2 regions of the Shewanella goraebulensis genome follow, and region 2 is predicted to be linked to the other one. Evidence: riboswitches for the same ligand, from Rfam matches in the RefSeq annotation. Region 2 holds a riboswitch; the other holds the start of a gene.
The links. A riboswitch is a leader RNA that binds a small molecule or an ion and turns the genes downstream of it on or off. The one in region 2 is predicted to bind lysine.
Positions count from the first base shown of each region.

Region 1: it holds a riboswitch for lysine, as region 2 does, so the genes downstream of both, QPX86_RS14180 (Na+/H+ antiporter NhaC family protein) here and lysC (lysine-sensitive aspartokinase 3) in region 2, are expected to answer to the same signal.

Region 1 is NZ_CP126972.1:3,348,038-3,352,344, forward strand. Features, by position in the region: gene QPX86_RS14175 (M3 family metallopeptidase) at 1-404, shown strand, start outside; gene QPX86_RS14180 (Na+/H+ antiporter NhaC family protein) at 558-2,114, opposite strand; lysine riboswitch at 2,191-2,411, opposite strand; gene QPX86_RS14185 (electron transfer flavoprotein subunit alpha/FixB family protein) at 3,341-4,264, opposite strand; gene QPX86_RS14190 (electron transfer flavoprotein subunit beta/FixA family protein) at 4,267-4,307, opposite strand, start outside.
Region 2 is NZ_CP126972.1:4,039,744-4,044,050, forward strand. Features, by position in the region: gene QPX86_RS17060 (succinylglutamate desuccinylase/aspartoacylase family protein) at 1-801, opposite strand, end outside; gene lysC (lysine-sensitive aspartokinase 3) at 842-2,191, opposite strand; lysine riboswitch at 2,332-2,508, opposite strand; gene QPX86_RS17070 (DUF3293 domain-containing protein) at 2,943-3,377, opposite strand; gene arcA (two-component system response regulator ArcA) at 4,060-4,307, shown strand, end outside.

The DNA.
Region 1 (4,307 bases), 690 kb from region 2:
ATACCTTAGAGTACATGTCTGCTGCACTGCTTGATTTAGAATGGCACGCATTAGATGCTAATGCCCCGCTGCAAGATGTGGAAACGTTTGAAGCTAATGCGCTTAAGAAACATGGAGTTGATTTACCAGCAGTGCCGCCTCGTTACCGCTCAACTTACTTTGCACACGCGTTCCCAGGTGGGTATTCAGCAAGTTACTATGCTTACATGTGGAGTGAAATCCTAGCCGCTGATGCTTTTGCTTATGTGCAAACTCAAGGCGGTTTAAATCGTGAAATCGGAATGAAGTTTAGAAAAACTATCCGTGAAGTTGGCAATAGTGTACCGCCAATGGAAGCTTACCAAAACTTCAGAGGTCAAGCGCCGACGACAGATGGTCTACTAGAACGTCGTGGATTAAAGTAAATCTAAGATTTAATTAACTCTCGTACAAAAATGCCACTCAGTTGAGTGGCATTTTTTATGGCTTGATTTATAAAGTTTAAAGCAATTAAAGTCTAAAGCAATTTTATAAATAGTTACTTTAAAAGAGCTCTTCACAAGAGCTCTTCAATAGAATTACTTGGTTGCAATTTTTAACCCTAATACAGCCAATACAAACAACACAGAACAAGTAATAAAGCCCATAGCAACAGAACCTGTAAAACCAAGTACTGTGTAGCCCACTAAGCTTAATGCTGCCACAATAACTGCGTAAGGTAATTGCGTCATAACATGATCAAGATGATGACAACTTGCACCAGTAGAAGACAGAATTGTAGTATCTGAAATTGGTGAACAATGGTCGCCAAATACCGCGCCAGATAATACTGCAGCAAGCATTGGTAACATCATAGTGCTGTCACTGCCCATCGCCATATCGGCAGCGATTGGTAACATAATACCAAACGTACCCCAGCTAGTGCCGGTTGAAAATGCGGTTAAACCAGCCAGTAAAAATAATACTGCAGGCAGTAATGCAAACGGAATATTGCCAGTCGCAAGGCTTGCCATGTACTTGCCTGTTTCAAGCTCACCAATCACAGATGCGATAGTCCAAGCAAATAGCAAAATATAGATTGCTGGAAGCATTGATTTGGCACCAACCTTAAGACCAGTAAACATCATGCTAGTGCTAATTTTTTGTTGGATGGTTAGCAGTACAGTAACTACTAAGCCCACTAATGAACCGTAAAATAGAGACTCACTAACTTCAGTATTTTCAAATGCACCTAACACACTAAACTTAAGGCCTTCGCTTGCAAGTGCATCAGCGCCTGTTGAAACCATAAAGTAAATCGTTGCTGCAACTAACACAAAAATTGGTAGGAACAAGCCCATGATTTTACCGGTATCTGCTTCTGGTAAATCAGCTGTTGCACCTGGTGGTAAGCCTTTGCTTTCGTCAAATAACTCACCTTTTTGTGCATTGCGTTCATGTTGACGCATTGGACCGATATCTAAACCGAAGATAGCCACACAAAGTAATAATAACAGAGCAAAAATGGCGTAAAAATTCATCGGTACCATTTGCAGGAACACGCTTAAGTGACCCGTGTCAGCAAAACCATGTGCCGTTAAGATGCCGCCGATAAGTGCGATGATATACGCACCCCAACTTGAAACCGGAGAGATAACACACACTGGCGCAGCAGTTGAATCTAATAAATAAGCCAGTTTTGCGCGAGATATATGATAGCGGTCTGTTATAGGACGAGCTATTGAACCAACAACAATACTGTTGAAGTAATCATCAATGAAGACAACACAGCCTAAAAACATAGTCATCAGCTTAGCATCACGTTTATTACGAATCCGCTGATGCGCCCAATCGGCAAATGCACGTGCAGAACCACTTACAGTGATTAATGCGGTGATCATCCCTAATACTACTAAGAAGCCAATGATCTGTAGATTCCACGCGTTTAACGCGCCGTCATCCCACACTAAGCTCGTCACAGTGCTGACTAAATGACTTGCAGCCGCACCAAACGAGAAGTCACTTAAAAGTACAACACCAGCAAGAATACCTAAGCCAAGTGAAAGAAGAACTCTACGTGTTACCACTGCTAAAATAATTGCCACTACTGGAGGCAAAAGCGAAAGTGCCGAATCGGCATAACTTGTTATCATCATTTTTATATTTTCTTCGTTAAGTACGAATGGAGGATAACTGATAAGGCAAGACAACGCAGGAAGCGAAGACAAGGATCTTTTCAGTAGCACTCCACAGTAATATCGATATCAACATCGATATCCATTGTTTTATCCTCACGGATAAAAATTACTATGACAGTGCAGCCCCTTTCGGAAACTGCCCCAGCAAACGGCATTGATATAACCTGTTCACTTCGGCACCAAATCCTTTCACGCTAAGTTATTGGTATCACCCAACCTAACCTTACTGATATTTGATGCGCCTCTACTTATGTATTCAGCCGTGCGAGAACCTTATTTGAAGCTCTCAGCTATTACACGCCACTATACAAACATAAGCACGAGGTTAATTACCAGATAAAAGTAGCTTATCTTGTGAGAAATAACATCACAATCAAAAAACACCACAGCAGCTTATCAGCCGTGTAACGATTTGTTAGCAAGTGTGGATTTATCCATCAATAATGACGATTTCAGTCAATTATGCCGCTGTTCACTTTCTTTATTTATTGATGAGTAGTTTCACAGCTTTAGTAATTAATTGAGGGTGATTACTTTTAATTCAGTTGATGCTCTCAGTGATAAAACGTCGTATTAGTGAGTGCCATTGATGATTATTAACTTAACCAAGCGTGCAAGTGAGCCTTATATAGCAACCTAAAATAAATCGTTGCTCTAGAGTAAAGCACTAAGGCTTAACAATTAGAGCATATACTTTAATTGAGGATTGTTTTTATCGCTACATTAGCAGCTCAAGATATTGAATAATAATCCATTTAGTACTATTTAAATCACTTGTTAATAATAAGCCCTCAGTGAATGAAGAAACCTTTAGTCATTAAAAAAGCACTCGCTAAAGAGGAGCTTTAAACAATAAGGAAGCATTAGCTTATTACGAAAGTTTGTAACCTTGAGTACATTTAGAAATAGCTAGAAAGAAGATTTATCAAAAGTGACATTTAAATTAACTTGTCTATTTAAATAGCTTGATAGTTAGCAATTTAATTTGTAAATATTCAGCCAATAAGCCCGTAATCAATCCAATCACGCTCGATAAAATTCTGGTTAATAACTCCCAAAATATACCGCTTTTTTCTAGGCATTAAAAAAGGTTTTTGTCTGTAAGACAAAAACCTTTTTTACTAGTCACTCATATCAAATCAATAACAGCCCCTGGGAACAGACTAAGGACTGTCAGCGATAGCTTATAATGCGTTGGTTAATTCTGGTATAGCATCGAATAAATCAGCTTCAAGACCATAGTCAGCCACTTGGAAAATTGGCGCTTCAGGGTCTTTGTTAATAGCAACAATGACTTTAGAATCTTTCATACCCGCTAAATGCTGAATAGCACCAGAAATACCGACAGCGATATATAAGTCAGGAGCAACAATCTTACCTGTTTGGCCTACTTGTAAATCATTCGGTACAAAACCAGCATCAACAGCTGCGCGAGATGCACCTACTGCTGCAGTCATTTTGTCAGCTAACGCTTCTAAAATGGCAAAGTTCTCGCCACTGCCCATACCGCGGCCACCAGAAACAATCACACCTGCACTACCCAACTCAGGACGTTCAGACTCAGTCAGTGTTTGTGAAACAAACACGGTTTTAGCTTCAGCAACAAAATCAACGGTAACGGCTTCAGCACTACCTTCATTACCCGCAGCATCGAATGCACTGGTACGAACGGTTAATACTTTTTTGTCATCTAAGCTTTGTACTGTCGCTAACGCAGAACCTGCATAAATAGGACGCACAAACGTATCTGCGCTTACCACTTCAATCACTTCAGATATTTGTGCTACATCTAAAAGTGCAGCGACGCGAGGTAATGTATCTTTACCCACACTGGTAGCAGCTGCAACAATATAGTCGTAATCACCAGCAAGCTTAACCACTAATTCAGATAAGTTTTCAGCCATTTGCGCTTCATAAGCAGCTGAATCAGCAACTAATACTTTACTCACACCAGTTAATGCTTGAGCTGCAGAAACTGCTGCACCGCATGCGCTGCCAGCAACTAATACATGAACATCACTACCAATGGCAGTAGCTGCACTAACCACTTTTGCAGTGTCTAGCTTCAAACTTGCATTATCGTGTTCTGCTAATACTAAAATGGCCATAATTAGATCACCTTCGCTTCATTTTTTAACTTTTCAACTAGCT
Region 2 (4,307 bases):
ATCTTCTTTAGCATCAGCCATATCAATTCGTTCTTGGCTTGCAAGCTCTAAAGTAAACGCTGCTACAGGTACCGCAAATTCACGCCCTTGAGCTGCGCAGTGTTGCTGCAATTTCCACCACGGATAAAACGCTGCTTCATCCATGGCACCGCCAAACTCATTAGGGATAATCAACGAAAACGGAATCGAAAATAACGCTGCTGATCCCATATCATATTCGGGGCAATAGAGATGTTTCGCAGATTTTGGGCCTGTATGTAAATCCAACACAATATCGGCATCATGGGCCATCGACTGCAAAGTCACCGCTAAACGATGGCCAGTGCTTATGCCCCAACCATTATTCAACCGAATTTGACAGCTGCTTAATAGCAACTGTCTAAATGCACTAAATAACTCAACGTCATTCAACTGTTTATTTGCTTCAAACCAGCTAGGGATATCAGCAACGATGGCGGCATGTTCATAATACTCACGATTCCAATTAACCCCGGTGATGGGATCAAATCGGCCTAAAGTAAACTCACCGCTTTTTTGGTTTATCCCCAAAGGATTCGCTAATGGGACACAATGGATATCACCAAGCACAGTGTAGCCTTCAAGCATTGTCATCAACTGATGTATTACTGCATTGCCCTGTACTTCTGCTCCATGGACATTGGCTTGAATATAAACTGACGCAGCATTTGCATCACTTCCCTTATAAGTATAAATCGGCGCCGTTAGTGTTTGGCCTGTTGCCAACTCACCTAACGCCACACTTGATACTAATGCTTTTGAAGTGAAACTTGCTGCAGTCATATTATTAGCCACCGGCACTCATGATAAATAGTGATTTACATTATTCGAATAAATTCTGATGCAGTGAATTCACCACATCAGCAGCTTCTGACTCTGCCACTAAAACACATAAATTATGCGGGCTAGCGCCCTGACAAATCATCCGTACATTATGGTTTTCAAGCACAGAGAACACGCGACTACAGATACCCGCAGTTGACGCTATTTTATTACCAATAATTGCTACCAATGCCAACTTGTCTTCGACTCGAACACGGCAATGTTGTGACAGCTCTTGCAACAATGACTCGCTTAATAAGCCCTGACCACTTGAATCAGAACCTGTTTTATCCAAAGTCAGTGATACATTCACTTCTGAGGTCGTAATCAAGTCTACCGAGATTTTATGTTTTGCAAGCGTTGCAAACGTTTCAGCTAAAAAGCCCTGAGCATGTAACATTTGTAGGCTATGTAAATTCAATAGTGTTTGATCGCGTCTTAGCGCTACTGCTCGAAACACGGGCACTTCTTCAACTTGATGGCGGATCCAGGTTCCGCCCTGTTCTGGTGCTTTACTTGAACCGACAAACACTTGAATTTTTTGACGAACAGCCGGAAGAATAGTTGCTGGGTGTAATACTTTTGCCCCGAAAGTAGCCATTTCAGCCGCTTCGTTAAAGCTAATTTCTGGAATAGGTCGGGCATTCGGTGCTAGACGTGGATCTGTGGTATAAATCCCAGCAACATCAGTCCAAATCTCAACTGCATCCGCCTTTAACGCTTCAGCTAATAATGCTGCAGAGTAATCACTACCACCACGACCTAATGTCGTCGTGCGACCTTCACTGTCAGCACCAATAAAACCTTGAGTCACTATAACCTGCTCAGTTAAAAGCGGTGCTAAATACGCCGCCCCCAATTCAGCAATCTGTTCGATTTGCGGTTCAGCACGACCAAAGTGGCTATCAGTTCTTAGTACTTGCCTGACATCAAATGCGCTTGAGGGTGTGCCTTTTTGACGAATAACCGCCGAAAATAATAACGATGAGCATTGCTCACCCATAGATAAAAGTTCATCAATAATGGCTTTACTTCTATCAAGTACTAATGCATCGCTGAGTGCTGACATACGGCTTAAGAGTTTATCAATCGTAGCCGCAACATCTTGAGGACGATCTAACTTATCTACAATGCCATATTGCACTTGTGCTATTTGAGTCAACAATGTCATGCGGCGCTGATCATTGACGTTTGCTTGAGTCAGTTCGACTAAAAGGTTAGTTACACCACTCGAAGCACTAACGACAACAACACGGGTATGCGGGTTTGCAAGAATGATATCTGCGCAGCGGTTCATTGCAGCATAATCAGCAACTGATGTGCCTCCAAATTTAGCAACAACTAAACTCATGACAACACCTCTACGGCAAACGGATTAGAACATACAGATAGAAATACAAGATTTAAAAACATGATTACACTCCGAACTTACTTCGTTCGAAGAGCCTGGTGCAGTGATAACGCATCCTTAAAGAAGGGAAACAGCAATCTTTCACCAGAAGCTCTCCACCAATTAATAGGTGACAATCGTTAGGATTCAGCCTAAACGACCGATATGAAGTGAAACCAATCACTTGCAATATCTCGGCGCTAATCTCCCTCATAAGTCGTCATTGGAATTGGTTTTCCTCAAACTTACTACCTAGCTAACGCTCCTCTTCTGTTTCTTCCCTAAGGAAGAAAACGAAAAATACCAATAAACACACATCTAAGTCAATTCAGATCTGTACTAAATTTACCAAATAACAGAATATTGAAAACAGGACACTTATTTACTTATTAAGGCAAAGGTGGATATTTACTAAAAATAAAAGCTAAAAGTCTTTAAATACAGCGATAAAGAAAGCAATAAAAAACAGTTTAACGGGTATTTTAACCGATAATGATTCGAGTTTAAGCCTAAAAAATCATAATCAGAAATAATCTATCGATTCACAATGAAGCATTTTTATGTGATTAATTGACTAAAAATTATCTAATCCTATAGGAATTATAGAACAACAATTCAATCCCCAAATTCAGCTGGGTAACAAATACAACTTGAGTACCGTTACATTTGCCACTTTAGTCTTTAGATCGAAGGTATTGAGTAATAGTGCAAATTATTCATGTAAATCAGGTAACTCATTAACAACGCGAGACCGAGTAAAAAAATCACCGATCATTACTTCTGCATCAGGGGCATCACCGCATGCCACCAATGACAATAAGCCTTGGTTAACATAATAAATGGCATGCTGTTTAAATTCTCGACCTAACTCCAGCGCTTGTTGCTTATCAATAAACACAGCCCAACTTTTTTCCATATGGGATAAATCAGGAGCAGCGCCAATTAAAGAGCGATAAGGGCTGTTGTATTGTTCAATCTTTCGCTGTAATCGGCGATCTAATAAGCGGTTTTGGCAGGGAGTCAGAACATTTCCTAGAGGGTTGTGAGCAGTGACAATCGCGAAGGGGATATCATTAGATAGGCCTTGTGTCAGTAGAAATTGTGTTCCTTGATACTTATGCCAAAGGCTATCGATTAAATTATCCATCATTTAATTTTCTCTATTGAACCCAGTTAAGTGTAGTAAACCCTATGTGGCGACAATACCCATGTGACGTAAGTCACAAGAATAATAATTATATTAATTAATATAATCAACAACTTAATTAAAAAACCATTTTTGTAACAATTATGGAGAGTAAATTTGTTAACATTTCATTTGTTAACAAATGCCTAAAACGAGTACAATAATCACCACTAGCTAGATTTTGCTACATAACTATAAGTTGTGATACAAGCTGTTACATTAATCGGTACACTATTTAGCCATTAATTATTCAAGCTTGAACATTTTGTTCTACATTTTAGATAATACAAATATAGAACAATATTAAATTGCCGAGGAACTTTTATGAGCAATTTAATCTCATAGTGTAATGAATCTTTGTTTTAATAGATCTTTCGACTGATTGTGAGTGAGTTAACTCTCATCATACAATCGGAATATTGATTTTTTATGATCACATTTATGTCACGAATGTCTCTTTTAATAATGTATTAAGCTGAGTGTATATAATGTAGCTAGTCATGAAGCGTGTTTTGTTCAGGGCAGACATAGATAAACACCTATCGTGAAATATATAAATTATCGGCGTTTTCATTAATAAGCAGCGCCACCGCCCTAGTGCAACATGACTAGAATCGAATTGTTTTTAATTTAGGTAAATAACATGCAAAACCCACACATTCTTATTGTTGAAGATGAAGCTGTAACCCGTAATACACTGCGCAGTATTTTTGAAGCAGAAGGGTATGTAGTAACTGAAGCAAACGATGGCGCTGAAATGCACAAAGCCATGCAGGATAATAAGATTAATCTTGTAGTTATGGATATCAATCTTCCTGGTAAAAACGGTTTATTGTTAGCTCGTGAACTTCGCGAAATTAACAACATCGGCCTTATCTTCCTTACTGGCCG